DNA from 3 places in the Parabacteroides sp. KHUB-02 genome. Region 1 is predicted to be linked to each of the others. Evidence: riboswitches for the same ligand, from Rfam matches in the RefSeq annotation. Region 1 holds a riboswitch; each other region holds the start of a gene.
The links. A riboswitch is a leader RNA that binds a small molecule or an ion and turns the genes downstream of it on or off. The one in region 1 is predicted to bind cobalamin.

Region 2: it holds a riboswitch for cobalamin, as region 1 does, so the genes downstream of both, ACYIA1_RS12160 (porin family protein) here and accC (acetyl-CoA carboxylase biotin carboxylase subunit) in region 1, are expected to answer to the same signal.
Region 3: it holds a riboswitch for cobalamin, as region 1 does, so the genes downstream of both, ACYIA1_RS06230 (ABC transporter substrate-binding protein) here and accC (acetyl-CoA carboxylase biotin carboxylase subunit) in region 1, are expected to answer to the same signal.

What each region holds. Positions count from the first base shown of each region.
Region 1 is NZ_JBWQEV010000001.1:4,294,320-4,299,428, forward strand. It holds gene ACYIA1_RS18185 (TerB family tellurite resistance protein) at 1-220, opposite strand, end outside; gene ACYIA1_RS18190 (HAD family hydrolase) at 311-928, opposite strand; gene ACYIA1_RS18195 (sugar O-acetyltransferase) at 921-1,514, opposite strand; cobalamin riboswitch at 2,004-2,204, shown strand; gene accC (acetyl-CoA carboxylase biotin carboxylase subunit) at 2,291-3,802, shown strand; gene ACYIA1_RS18205 (acyl-CoA carboxylase biotin carboxyl carrier protein subunit) at 3,815-4,339, shown strand; gene ACYIA1_RS18210 (acyl-CoA carboxylase subunit beta) at 4,332-5,109, shown strand, end outside.
Region 2 is NZ_JBWQEV010000001.1:2,735,920-2,741,028, forward strand. It holds gene priA (replication restart helicase PriA) at 1-2,396, opposite strand, end outside; gene ACYIA1_RS12160 (porin family protein) at 2,484-3,092, opposite strand; cobalamin riboswitch at 3,385-3,587, opposite strand; gene coaW (type II pantothenate kinase) at 3,607-4,461, opposite strand; gene scpA (methylmalonyl-CoA mutase) at 4,591-5,109, opposite strand, start outside.
Region 3 is NZ_JBWQEV010000001.1:1,431,718-1,436,826, forward strand. It holds gene ACYIA1_RS06215 (formate--tetrahydrofolate ligase) at 1-624, opposite strand, end outside; gene ACYIA1_RS06220 (hypothetical protein) at 1,018-1,530, shown strand; gene ACYIA1_RS06225 (precorrin-2 C(20)-methyltransferase) at 1,579-2,283, opposite strand; cobalamin riboswitch at 2,350-2,548, shown strand; gene ACYIA1_RS06230 (ABC transporter substrate-binding protein) at 2,612-3,775, shown strand; gene ACYIA1_RS06235 (iron ABC transporter permease) at 3,785-4,822, shown strand; gene ACYIA1_RS06240 (ABC transporter ATP-binding protein) at 4,824-5,109, shown strand, end outside.

The DNA.
Region 1 (5,109 bases):
AGGCCATTACCAACATGGAGAAAAGGAAACTGTTACGCTCCCCGGCGTATGGGTCTCTTCGTGTATATTGATCATCGTAATTGGTTCTGCCACCGAAGGGCTGTCCCGTCATGTTTGCCTCTTCCTCAAAGAAAGAGCCTAATATAATACCGGCTAAAGCGCCCAGTGGTCCGAATGCCATAAACCCCAAGACACCGCCTATCCATTTTCCGATACCCATATTCTTCTTTGTTTTATTTGTCGTTAATCAATGGTGCGATATTCGCTATTCTCTAAACGCATCTCCGGCTGTTGCAATTTCTGGTATTCATCATTGTTCAATTTTGATACCGCAAATTCGCTCTATTTCAAAAATATATTCTTTGGGTGTTGTGAACAATACAGCTTCCATTCCAATCGCCTTTGCACCCAACACATTCACCATTCTGTCATCCGTAAACAAACATTCCGACGGTTTAAGGCTATATTTGTCACAAAGGCGAAGATAAATTTCCTTTTCAGGCTTGATGAAATGTTCCTCACACGATATTACCACACCGTCAAGCAACCGGAATATGTCGAATTTCTCCATGACCCGGTAGATTGTGTCGCTCCAGTTCGTCAACCCATATAGTTTGAATCCGGATTGCTTTAATTTTTTTAGAAGTACACGCATACCTTCAATCTCTCCTGTTATCTCTTCAAGATAATTATCTTTGAAAAACGTGAAGGCATCACTATATTCAGGATACCTTTTTATCGCTCCGTCAATCATTTTCTCAAACGGGATTATTCCACGGTCGCACATGTTTATAAATTCCGGATCTGATAGAATCTTGTGAAAACCGATTAGCGACACTTCATCATCCCCGAAATGTCGTTCAAGCAAGGGTTGCAAATCGTGATTTACAAGGACCTTGCCAAAATCAAAAATGAGGTTTTTAATCATTATCTTCGATATTTTTAATTACACGGAAAGGATTGCCGACAGCTATGGAATTGGCAGGAATATCTTTCACGACAACACTGCCTGCTCCGATGACAGAGTTTTGGCCGACAGTCACACCCGGAAGGATTGTAGAGCCGCCTCCTATCCATACACCATCTTCTATAAGGACAGGTCGGGCAATTGTGTCGCAGATGGACGCTCCGGGACATGTCCTTTCCGGCATCCTTTCTGCGAGGTGGACGGAATGAGTTGCGGTATATATTTTCACATCGGGGGCTATCATCACGTTGTTACCGATAATGATATTGTTATTATCGAGGAACGTACAGTTCATGTTCACGATCACCTTGTTCCCGAAATAGATGTTTTTCCCATACTCGCATCGGAAGTCTATGTCGATGTAAACATCCTTGCCGATACTTCCGAACATCTGCCGATAGATGCGCTGCTTTGCCTCATTGTCGGCATAATCCGTTTCTCTGAGTTGGTGTAGTAGCCTTTTGTTACGGACAGTCATTTCCGTTATTTCGGGCGATGAGCCGTCGAAAGGCTCCTCATCCATACATTTTTGATATTCAGTTTTCATGTGTTCAATTCATCTCATTGTAGAGTCTTATTCTTTATTTGAGCCAATTATTACGACAAGGTAACGCAAGCAAGAATAGGCAGCTTCAAATTGATATGCCTTCAAGCATACGCAAAGTTACACAAAATAGCTGAGAACACGAACAAACGAAATGTATAAAAACTGTACTTGCCTGTTGACTCTACAAAAAGTAAGACTTTTTCATTTAACATCTCATTTAAGTGGAGCTTCTTGTAAATTTTAGCATGCGCTATTGTTTTCGGTGGAAGGATTCAGGAAAACACGTACGACCTTTCCAGAAAACACGTACGACTTTTTTCAAAAACATGTATGTGTTTTCGCAGAAAGATTATCCTGTTTTTTTAATTTTGATTTTTAATGCTTTATGCATAAGCTTCTCTTGTGAGCTTATTGTACGGAATTTTACTTGGGATCCGTGTATTCCGTATATTCCGGCCTGGCTGAAGTGGATAGTTAAATAAAAAATACTATCTTTGCCCCCGAATCGGTTCCGCATATACCATTCGGGTATGTGGATTAAAAGGGAATCGGGTGTGAATCCCGGACAGTCCCGCTGCTGTGAAGCTCCGAAGAACATCTTGAAACAACACTATCGCCACTGGTTCTAGCGACCGGGAAGGCCTCAAGATGGGAGTCAGTCAGAAGACCTGCCATTCATTAAAGGCTGTTTTTGCTCGAGGGATTAGGAAAGCAGTACGAAAAGAATAAGAATCAATAGTTAATGATTTATGGAGAATTTATGTCCTCGTGGCGACATGATCCGTAAAGTGCTTGTTGCGAATCGAGGTGAGATCGCTATCCGTGTGATGCGCTCATGTAAGGAGATGGGGATTCGCACTGTTGCTGTATATTCGGAGACCGATCGTACCGCTCGGCATGTAATGTATGCGGATGAGGCAGCCTTGATAGGCCCGGCGGCTTCCAAGGAAAGTTATTTGAATATAGACAATCTGATCGCTGCGGCGAAACGGCACCATGCCGATGCGATACATCCCGGTTATGGTTTCTTGTCGGAGAACGCGGACTTCGCACGCCGTTGTAAGCAAGAAGGATTGATATTTATCGGCCCGTCAGCGGAGACGATGGAAGCGATGGGAGATAAGATCGCCGCACGCAAACGCATGATCGCCGCAGAGGTTCCTGTGGTTCCCGGTACGGAGCAACCGTTGCAAAGTGCGGAAGAAGCGCTTCGGGTTTGCGAAGAAATTGGTTTCCCTGTTATGCTGAAAGCTTCTATGGGAGGTGGAGGAAAAGGGATGCGCCTGATACATGAGAAGGGCGAGGTTGTCGAGGCTTATCATACGGCTCGTTCAGAATCGTTGTCCTCATTTGGTGATGATACGGTATATATAGAGAAATTCGTAGAGGAGCCGCATCATATAGAATTCCAGATATTGGGAGATAACCATGGTAATGTCATTCATCTATTTGACCGGGAATGTTCGGTTCAACGTCGTAACCAGAAAATAGTAGAGGAAAGCCCGTCTCCATTCCTAACAGCGGACTTACGTAAAGAAATGGGGGAAAAGGCTGTGGCTGCGGCTAAAGCGGTTCATTATTCCGGAGCGGGAACGATAGAGTTCCTTGTAGATAAGGACCGCCATTTTTATTTTTTGGAAATGAATACCCGGCTACAAGTAGAGCATCCTATCACGGAAGAAGTGGTAGGGGTGGATTTGGTAAAGGAACAAATCCGTATCGCCAATAATGAGGTTTTGCATCTTCGTCAAGAAGATCTTTTCCAACGAGGACATGCCATCGAGTGCTGGATCTGTGCGGAGGATACGGAAAATAATTTCATGCCTTCCCCGGGTATTATCCGGCAATTAACGGAACCGAATGGTATCGGGGTACGTATCGATAGCTATGTATATGAAGGGTATGAGATTCCGGTCTATTATGACCCTATGATCGGTAAATTAATCGTATGGGCAACGACACGTGCGTATGCGATCGAGCGTATGCGCCGGGTTCTATATGAATATAAAATCACGGGCTTAAAGACGAACCTCAGTTATTTGAAACGTATCATGCATAATCCTGATTTCGTGAAAGGGGAATATAATACATTATTTATCGCTAAGAATGCCCGGATGCTACAACGGTCTAACGGTAATAACGAGGAAATCGAGAATATCGCCATGATCGCCGCTTATATGGATTATTTGATGAATTTAGAGGAAAATACTTCTACCCAATTGGTGGATACACGTCCTATCAGCCGTTGGCGGGAGTTTGGTTTACAAAAAGGTGTCTTACGGATTTAACGGGTATTGGTTATGGAAATACATATCGGAAATCGTGTGGCCGATGTGACATTGGTCAGTAAAGAAGGGAATAAAGTCCGGCTTTCTATCGACGGGAAGCCGTATGATGTGGATATCGTGATGACGGAGAACGGCAGTTGTTCTGTCTTGCACGATGGGAACTCATTTAACGCGGAGATCATCTCCGGAGAAGATCATCGGAGTTATGACGTGAATATGTTCTACCGTTCCTATCATGTGGATATCGTAGATACCCAAAAGAAATATTTGCGTATGCGTAAAAGTGCGGAAGAGAAGCAAGATGACAAGATTGTCGCCCCGATGCCGGGTAAAGTCGTGAAAATACCTGTGCGGAAAGGAGATCGCTTGGAAACGGGGGATACCGTGGTCGTACTTGAGGCGATGAAGATGCAGAGTAACTATAAGGTAAGCTCAGCATGCGTGGTAAAAGATATATTGGTATCCGAGGGAGATTCCGTTGATAACAATCAAGTGCTTATGACTTTAGACCTATTAAAAGATGATTCATATGAATAACGAGCAATTATATAAAGATTTTGAGGCTTTGAATAAAGAGGCCTCGTTGGGAGGAGGATTGAATCGCATTGAGAAACAACATGCTTGCGGGCGTATGACCGCCCGTGAACGAATCGAGATGCTGTTGGATAAAGGGACTTTCAATGAGCTGGATAAATTCGTGGTGCATCGGTGTACAAACTTCGGGATGGATAAGAATAAGATTCCCGGTGATGGAATGGTAAGTGGTTATGGAAAGATCGATGGTCGTTTGGTATTTGTTTACGCTTATGATTTTACCGCATACGGTGGGACCTTGAGTGCCACGAATGCCGCTAAGATCGTGAAAGTGCAACAATTAGCCTTAAAGAACGGAGCGCCGATCATCGCCTTGAATGACTCGGGGGGTGCCCGGATTCAAGAAGGGGTGAATAGCTTGGCTGGTTATGCTTCTATCTTTTACCAAAATACGATGGCCTCGGGAGTCGTTCCCCAATTATCGGCTATTTTGGGGCCTTGTGCGGGGGGCGCTTGTTATTCCCCGGCTTTGACCGATTTTATTTTTATGGTCAAAGAGCAAAGTCATATGTTTATCACGGGGCCGGATGTCGTAAAGGCGGTGACTCACGAGGTGATCGATAAGGAAGAGCTGGGCGGGGCGCAGGTACATAGCGGAAAAAGCGGGGTCGCACATTTTGTGTGTGATACGGAAGAGGAGACTTTGATGAGTATCCGGGAACTTCTGAGTTTCCTGCCTTCTAATAATATGGAAGACGCTCCAGTTATAGCTT
Region 2 (5,109 bases), 1.6 Mb from region 1:
TGAATACCCTCCAATATCTCACGAAGCGGAGCGATCCCGGCGGATATCTCGATCTTCAAGACGATCTTCTTGATATGAAGCGTCTGTACCCGAGTGATAGGCGGCGTAACCGGCCCCAACACCCGCTCACCCAAACGAGCACGAAGTTTCTCGGCGTATAAAGCAGACATTTCCTGCAAAGCCTCCTCATTCCGACTCCGAAGGATCAAGACGATCAAACGGTAGTAAGGCGGGTAACGGAACATACTACGCTCGCTCAATTGCAAGCTCACCATTTCCTTATAAGCAAAATGCTGCACCATACGGATCAAAGGATGCTCCGGCTGAGTAGTCTGCAAGATCACCGTACCCCGCTTATCCCGTCGTCCGGCACGTCCGCTAACCTGTACCATCAATTGATAAGCCCGCTCGTGCGCCCGGAAGTCAGGGAAATTCATCAGGCTATCGGCACTCAGGATTCCGACCACGCTGACATTCCCGAAATCCAATCCCTTCGACAACATCTGGGTACCAATCAAGATTTGTGTCTTCCCCTTCTCGAAATCCGAGATGATCCGCTCGTAAGCCGTGCGGGTACGGGCCGTATCGAAATCCAGCCGCTCCACCTTCGCCGCTGGGAATTGCCCAGCGATCTCCTCCTCTACCTTCTCCGTACCGAAGCCTTGCATCTTGAACTCCGTCCCCTTACACTCGGGACATACCTGCGGCAAGCGGTAGGTATAACCGCAATAATGGCAAACCAGCTGATTATGCGCCTTGTGGTAGGTAAGGCTAACGTCGCAATTCACGCAACGAGGCACCCACCCGCACCCTCGGCACTCGATCATCGGGGCGAATCCCCGGCGGTTCTGGAATAGGATCGCCTGCTCGCCCCGGGATAGGGCCTCCCGCACCTTCTCCACCAACAGAGGGGAGAAAAGGGTATCTTTCATGATCTTCTTGCGCTTTAGCTCCTTCACGTCCACCGTAATAATCTCCGGCATCAAGCAATCACCGTAGCGGGTAGATAACTCAACCAGACCGTATTTCCCCGCCGTAGCGTTGAAATAAGAATCGATGGAGGGGGTGGCGGAACCCAATAAGGTCTTACCGCCGTGCATACCCGCCAAGACGATGGCAGCGTTACGGGCATGGTAACGGGGTGCCGGGTCCTGCTGCTTATACGTATTCTCATGCTCCTCGTCCACGATAATCAAGCCCAAGTCCTTAAACGGAAGGAAGAGGGACGAACGGACCCCCAATACCAGCATAGGCTCGTCGTTATGCAATAGCTTATTCCAAACTTCCACCCGCTCGTTATCCGAGAACTTAGAGTGGTAGACCAATAGCTTATCCCCGAATAATTTCGCCAGCCGTTCCGTGATCTGGGTCGTGATAGCGATCTCCGGCAACATATATAAAACCTGCCGCCCCAGCCGCAAGACCTCATGGATCAAACGGACGTATATCTCGGTCTTACCACTGGAAGTCACGCCATGAAGCAAGCAGACCTCCTTCGTCTTGAAAGCCTCATGGATCTCTCCATAGGCTTTCTCTTGCGCCGGACTGAGCGGATTCGGCTCTTGCAAGCGGCAGACAGATACTTGCAAACGACCCACCTCTTTCTCGTAACTCTCCAAGATACCCCGTTTCAGCAGCCCCTCCAATACCGCAGAGGTATAACCACTGCGTTCCAATAGCTCTTTCTTGGAAAGCTCCTTCGATAAAGCGGGATTCAAGGTATGGCTTAAATCCAAGAAGCTGACCAGCAGAAGCTCTTGCTTCTTCGCTCGTTTCAAATCCTCGAACACCGCCTGTAATTTCGTCTCATCCCGGTAAGCCTCGGCCAAACGGATAAACGCCTGTGTCTTGGGAACGAATCCTCGCTTTAGCTCCTCGCTCACCTCGACCGCCCCTTTCACCATCAAGGAAGAGACGATCGGGACAACATTTCGAAGACCGGTCTTCTTCTCCAACTCCGAGATCGTCAATTTCAAAACCCCGCTAAAAGCATCCAGTACCGCTTGCTCGTTCGGGCGCAAGGGGGCGGTGGCCTCGAAATCCTCATTATAAGTAACCGTCGTCTCGCTTTCCAACTTTAAGCCGGAAGGCAAGGCCGCCTTATACACGTCGCCCAGCTTACATATATAATAAGAAGATATCCATTTCCAGAAACGGAGTTGCGGACGGCGGAGCACCGGCGTGGCATCCAGCAAAGCGTAGATCTCCTTCGTCTCAAAATCGGATACCGGTTCCCGGTCGTGTACCTCCATGACGATAGCCGTATAATATCGTTTCTTCCCGAAATGCACGATCACCCGGCAACCGGGAGTCACGGCTCTCTCCAGATCTTCGGGTATCCGATAGGTATAGCTATTCTCCAAAGGAAGGGGAAGTATGACGTCCGCGTATTTCATTCAAACAGGTGTTTCATTACGAGCCCAAAAATAACAAAAAAGGCCGGACTTCTAAAGCCCAGCCTCTCTCATTTTATTTTCACCTATTTAGAACAAGATCGCTGCCGTGATAGACCATCCACGGTTCTTTCCGGCACCGTCGGAGAGGTTCACCTTCTCAATACTATAGTTATCAGTCAGTCCCAGACCATAATTGAAACCCACCTGCAAGTGACTGATCAGCTCCACGCCGGCACCGAAGTTAAGACCTGCGCTGAAATTCTTCGCCTTCACCTGATCCGCTACGGAACCCGGGATATCCCAAAACTTATCACCGCCTACACGGAAACCGATATACGGACCGGCTGCCAGATACGCCTTGACGATCGGTAAGCCGAATTTCCATTTCAAGTTGACCGGAACATCGATATAATCCGTCTTCATCGAAGTCTTCACCCCGCCAGCCGAGGTCGTTTCCAAACCTTTTTGCGAATACAACACTGCCGCATCGATCCCGACACCGACCAACGGTAAGGTCGTCTCGATCATCGGACCCACTTGGAAGCCGGTTACGTTATCCGCTTTCAACACGTCCGAGTTGAAATGAACAGACGATATATTCACACCTCCCTTGATACCGAATTTAAGCTGAGCGTTCGCCGGAAGCGCCATCAACGCTAGCAAGGCAACCATAACAAGTCCCACAATTTTCTTCATATTCATACTTCTTTTGTTAATTACTCGTTGCAAATAAACGCACTTTTCTAATAATAAACAAATATTCTCTATAGAGTGTTCACGGAATACCCCAGTCCTTTAAACGCAAAGAAAGCATGCATCTTACACACGGAGCTCATCCCGTCGGTCAGATTCATGCTTCTTTCCCTAATTATTATGGCAAAATAATTATCCGAAACCATGAGACGACTTGATAAGAAAACCTTGGATAAAGAATAGTAAAAACCGGATACGGTTCTTGCGTTCTCTTCCGGCCTTTCCTCGAAGCCGTCGAAAATATACACGCCTTGCAGGTCTTCTGACTTACTTCCGGTCTTAAGCGCCTTCCCATTCACTTGAATGAACAGTGGCAACAGTATTGCTCAACCCGTTTATGAAGCTTACAGCAGCGGGACTGTCCGGGATTCTCACCCGATTCCCTTTTAATCCCTATCCGGCGATTGCCGAAAGGGAACAAAGCATGTAGCAAAGATACATAAAGTTTTGATGTAGCCTAACACTTTCCACAAAAAATATCCTTATATTCCCGGTTCCTGATATAGCATAAAGCCGCCCCGATAGCCGTGCGATATTCGGCATACTCCGGTATCTTGAAATGGACATCGCACATCTCCTCCAGACGGGGGAAAATATCCGGGCATTGTGGCAAGCGAGTCAGGTTACCGATCAATACGATATTCTTGATATCGCCATTTAACGAGGCGAAAACAGCTCCTTGTCCGATGGTCTGCAAGACCATATGAACGATACCGAGAGCGATATCCTCAACCTTAGCGTTCGCGTCCGCTTTTCCGAAAATAGAGGCTGTCACGTCCAGCGGCAGGCCGGGTAGCGGATGCGGCGTAATATCCCGGATATGCAAGTCGATATCATTCAAGGAACCGTGCTCGGCCAAAGACGCTATTTGGTGAAAGTCATGCGTTTTCAATAATAGCTTAGACAAGCCGAGGATTGTTCCGCCACCGATACCCAATCCCCCGATATGCTCGATCGTGGAGCCTTGTACCTTGACAAAGGAGGTACCCGTTCCCATGCTGACCACCAATAGACTGTCCAGTCCCGTATTATATTGCGCCCCTAGCCCATTCGCAAGGAACTCATCCGTCTTCGCAGTTGGTAAGCCATATAAAGGTTGATCGATATAGGCGCTACCTACACCCGTCAAGATCACTTTCTCTATATTCGAGAGCGAGATGTTATTATCATAAATATACTTACCGAAGGCTCCGAATAAAGAGGTTACCGGATCGGTAGCTTTCACGAACATCGGGTTCTTGATCTTCTTATCCTCCACGCCGACGATCTTGGTCGTGCTACCTCCCACATCTATACCTATAACGATTCCCATGATTCTTTCCCTTTTTAATTGAATAATCGCTACAAAAGTACATAAACCCGCATACAATACTAAAAAAGGCCGGACAAAATCAATTGTCCAGCCTCTCTTTATTTAAAAACCGTAAGGTCTAAACTCTATTTATTCGCCTAACAAGATCTCAAGGATCTGGCAAGCTGCCTTCGATACGGAAGTACCCGGGCCAAAGATAGCGGCAACGCCAGCCTTATACAAGAAGTCATAGTCTTGAGCCGGGATTACACCTCCAGCAATAACGATGATGTCCTCACGACCTAGTTTCTTCAACTCCTCGATAACCTGCGGAACCAACGTCTTATGACCAGCGGCCAAAGAAGAAACGCCCATTACGTGAACGTCGTTCTCCACAGCTTGACGGGCAGCCTCGGCCGGAGTCTGGAACAACGGTCCCATATCTACGTCGAAACCACAGTCCGCATAACCAGTAGCGACAACCTTAGCGCCACGGTCGTGTCCGTCCTGACCCATCTTAGCGATCATGATACGAGGCTGACGGCCTTCTTTCTTAGCGAATTGCTCGCAAAGCTCGCAAGCTTTCTGGAAGTCTGCGTCTTTCTTAGTTTCTGATGAATACACGCCTGAAATAGTTCTAATGATTGCTTTATAACGACCTACAACCAC
Region 3 (5,109 bases), 2.9 Mb from region 1:
AGCCAAGCAAAGGATCGCCATGATCTCTGAAGCGGGAGTGATGTCAAATCCGGTCTCGGTAGGGACACCGTTCGCCGAGCCGCCTAGACCCGATACGATGTTACGTAAGCTACGGTCGTTTACGTCAAGAACCCGTTTCCATTTGATCTCCTTCAATCCCTCGCAGGTGTTGCGAGTCTGATAAATATAGTTATCCAATAAAGCGGTAATCATATTGTGGGCGGAAGTAACCGCATGAAAATCCCCTGTAAAATGCAAGTTGATGTTTTCCATAGGAAGCACTTGGGCATATCCACCTCCGGCAGCACCACCTTTCATGCCGAAACACGGGCCAAGAGACGGCTCACGTAAAGCGACCACCGCTTTCTTCCCTATTTTATTCAGCCCTAAAGCCAGACCGATCGAAACCGTAGTCTTTCCGATTCCCGCTTTAGTGGGAGTGATAGCGGTCACTAAAATTAAATTATGCTGGTCCATTTGCTTTTTATCGATCAAATGGATAGGAACCTTGGCAATATACCTGCCATAATTTTGTACTTCCTCACGAGGGATACCTAACGTTGTCGCAACTTCCTTAATTTTACGCAAGTCTGTTTCTCTTGCTATCTCAATGTCCGATTTCATGTGCTTTATGTAAGTTTATATAGTTTGAACAAAGTAAATCTAATTTATTATAATAACAAAATGATACGGAACAAGGTTTTCCCCCTTTATGGAATAATAAGATTGTGTTATTTTGATATTTTTGTGCGAAGATGGCGATGATCTTGCTTTTTGTGATAGCTGTTAGGCTTGAAATTAAACTTTTTGTAAAGTGAACTTTGCAAAAATCATACGTTTTGCTTGTCGCACTCTTAAAGAATTATAAAATAGTCTTTAAAATTATCCATCTATGATAATTTGATTAATTTTGTGGTGTCACAGCGATAAAAAGAAAGCTAAAATGGTTTGAGTGTGATAAATTGAAATAGATAAGAGATTAATAACATTAGCAATATAATATGTAAATTTAAGGTTATGTCAACAGTAAGATTTAGTCAGGTTACATTTGCTACTAAATCGTGGGTAGCAGAAGCATGGGAAAAGATGGTAGTGGAATTGTTTAGCGGCCGTGTCGTAGCGGAAGTCAAACAATTGGATGAAGTATGTGAATCAAAGTGGGAAGTAGAATTGAAGAAGCTTCAAAACGAGGTTCATTCTTTATGTCATCATGCGATCCATCAATTGCTCCCGATAGCCGGCTCTTATCAACAGGCATTACTGGATGACGTTGCCCAAGCCTATACGGTATACGCTCCGGAAGAAGCAGAGTCTATCTTCAACCGGGGAAACCAAGCGATCGAGGATATCAAAGGGCATGTATCGGGTATTCGCTACAACGCTTGTAAAATGCGTGAGGCGAACCGTAAAGTAAGCGAGTTGGAAGATATGCACGCAAAAGCGATCATGTACCATAATTCAGTGAAACCTTATATGGATACACTTCGTTTCCATATCGATCAGCTTAAGCATATATTGCATGTAGCGTAATAAGATGGGCTGTCCGGGTTTGGTTACTCTCCGGGCAGCCTTCTTCTTTTAGCGAGGTTGGATAATCAGTAGGGAGAAATAGGGGAAATCCTTGGAATGTATAGTGGCGATATCAGTAGTATAATATTCTTTTCCTGTTCCTACATTCTCGAAATAATGAAAAACCGCCTTATCCGCATACTGCCGGATACAAGTATGAATAGCCTCTTGGCAACCCGGTAATTTCATGATGACGATGATCATTCCATTTTCTATTTTTGCCGAAAGTTCATCGAATGACGCAGTCCCGGGGATTACATTAATTTGCTCCTCTTGTTTTACGATATGTATCCCGGCCAAGGCACCTGCCGCTATAAATGCCGGAATTCCTGCGATTCGATCTACCGGGATTCCTGCTTCCTCGAATTTATCGTATACATATTGTATAGATGAATAAAAACCAGCGTCTCCCTCGGCGACGATCACGATTTGTTTTCCTTTCAAATATTCAGCTTGGGCATCCAGAAACAATTCGTTATAAGCGTTTAACGCATCTGTCCGTTCCTTACTCATTGGCAAAATAAACGGATGGATCAAGGATTCGTCTACCTCAATAGCTTTCAATATATCCGTCGCCCGAGATATGATTCCATGCTTGCCTTGTGTAGCAGGACAATAGATAATATCAGCCTTTTGTAATGTTTTAAGCCCTTTCAGCGTAATTAATTCCGGATCACCGGGACCTAATGAGACTAAGTGAATAGGATGATTCATGTGTATCTGTTTTTATTTGAAACGCAAAAGTCCTTAAAATTGCGGATGTATACAAATATTCTTACTACTTTTGTCGCTGTAACAGGCTCCGCTTATCTCTTTTTCCGGGAGGCGGATTAAAAGGGAACCGGGTGAGAATCCCGGACAGACCACGCTGCTGTGAACTTCTAAACATTCGGACAATACCTTGGCCACTGGTTTCGTAATCGGGAAGGCGTCCAGAATGGAAGTAAGTCAGAAGACCTGCCGGTTCATAAATAAATGTTGCTGTCCCGTGGAGCAGGACGAGAGTAACTGTCAATGATCAACTGTCAATTAAACAAGGATTATGAATAAGTTTATAGCGGGTGGATGCTTGCTTTTATCGGTATTGACTTTATCATGTACTTCAGGTATCCGTGAAAAAGGAGAAATAGGGAAGACGGCTTCCGTAGAGCAATCCGCATTCTCGCAAGAGCAGGTTAAGCCTTTATACGCCCAAGGATTCAAGCTTACCTATGCGGATCAATATGTCTTGGCTGATATTCAAGATCCTCAAAACGAGGAAAGCACCACGTTTCATTATGCGTTCGTAAAAAGAGGTTCGAAACCCACGGGGATTCCCGTTGATTATACGATGATAGAGCTTCCCATCCGAAGCGTTATCTGTATGACTTCCCTGCAATTATCGAATTTTATTAAATTGGGTGCTTTGGATAAGGTCGTTGGGATTACCAGTACACGGCATTTGTTCAATAAAGAGATGAACGAACGCCTGAAAGAAGGTAAAACCGCAAAGATCGGTATAGAGGGAAATTTCGATAACGAGGTTATCATGAGTATGAATCCTGATTTGATCCTTGTATCGCCATTCAAGCGGGGAGGCTATGAGACGCTGAAAGACGTGGGTATCCCCTTGATTCCCCATTTGGGTTATAAGGAGACTACGCCATTGGGACAAGCTGAATGGATCAAGTTCATAGGCTTGTTGTTAGGGGTAGAGAAAGAGGGCAATGAGCGTTTTGCCGCCATTGAGAAGAGGTATAATGAATTAAAGGAACTTACGGCGGATGGCAAGGTTAAAAAACGTCCGATCGTTTTTAGTGGCGAGTTACGGGGTGGAAACTGGTATGCCGTAGGAGGAAAGAGTTTCTTGGCACAGCTTTTCAAGGATGCCGGCGCTGATTATTTCTTGAAAGACGATGAGCGATCCGGTGGTGTTACATTAGACTTCGAGACGGTCTATAACCAAGCGGACGATGCTGATTACTGGCGTATCGTGAATAGTTTCCCGGGAACGTTTAGCTATGAGGCATTGAAAGAGCAAGATCCTCGTTATGCGGATTTCCGTGCGTTCCGGGAGAAAGGGATTATCTATTGTAATATGAAGAACACGCCGTTTTATGAGAGTATGCCGACAGAACCGGAGATCGTCCTAGCGGATTTGCTTCATATCTTTCATCCGGATTTATTACCGGATCATGAGCCGGTCTATTATTCTCGACTTAAATAAGGAACACTGATGAGACATTCAAATACCCTATGGATGCTGGCGATTGTCACGGCTATTTTTGTTCTAATCTTTTTGAATTTGGTGTTGGGGTCAGTCTCTATTCCTCTTCAATCGGTTTGGCATATTATCTGGAATTCAGGAAATGAGCCTATTACATGGCAGAATATTATCTGGAAATCCCGACTACCACAGGCATTGACAGCGTTGGTAGCGGGAGCAGGCTTATCCATCAGCGGCTTACAGATGCAAACCGTTTTCCGTAATCCATTGGCCGGACCTTCGGTCTTAGGTATCAGTTCGGGAGCGAGCATGGGTGTCGCTTTTGTGGTGTTGTTAAGCGGTAGTTTAGGGGGCGTTGCCTTGAGTAAACTTGGTTTTATGGGGGAGATCGCCTTATCGATAGCGGCCGTGATCGGTTCCTTATCCGTGATGGCGCTGATCGTGTATGTTTCCCAAAAGGTAAAAGGAAATGTCACGTTGTTGATTATCGGTGTGATGATCGGTTACGTGGCAAACGCCGTGATCGGTGTACTTAAATTCTTTAGCGTCGAGGAGGATATCCGTGCATACGTGATTTGGGGATTGGGTAGTTTCGCCCGTGTTTCCGGTAATCAGATGACGTTGTTCGTGATTCTTATGACAATCTTGATCCCTCTCTCGTTCCTGCTTATCAAGACCATGAACTTGATGCTTCTTGGGGATAGCTACGCACGCAATTTGGGACTTAATATCAAGCGGGCCCGTTTGTTGGTTATCACCTCGGCCGGGGTCCTTACGGCGATTGTCACGGCTTATTGCGGACCTATTATCTTCTTGGGGCTAGCCGTTCCGCATTTATGCCGGGCCATATTTCAAACTTCCGACCATCGGATTTTAATGCCTGCGGTCTTATTCGCAGGTGCGGCGTTGGCGTTGATCTGTAATTTGATCGCCCGTATGCCGGGGTTCGAGGGAGCGTTACCTGTCAACTCGGTAACCGCTTTAGTAGGTGCTCCTGTAGTGGCTTCGGTATTATTTAGAAAACGAAAGAATGAATTGAACGAGTAAGATGAAACAAGATACGATTCATATTAACGGACTTTCGATCGGTTACCATTCTAAGAGTAGTACAAAGCTGGTAGCTAAAGGTATACACTCTACGATCTATAGTGGTGAATTAACCTGTTTGCTGGGTGCTAACGGGGTGGGGAAGTCTACTTTATTGCGCACGTTATCGGCTTTCCAACCTAAATTAGATGGGGAAATATTGGTCCTAGGAAAAGATATAGATGCTTATTCCGATAAGGAATTGAGCACCACGATCGGTGTCGTGCTGACCGATAAATGTGAGATCC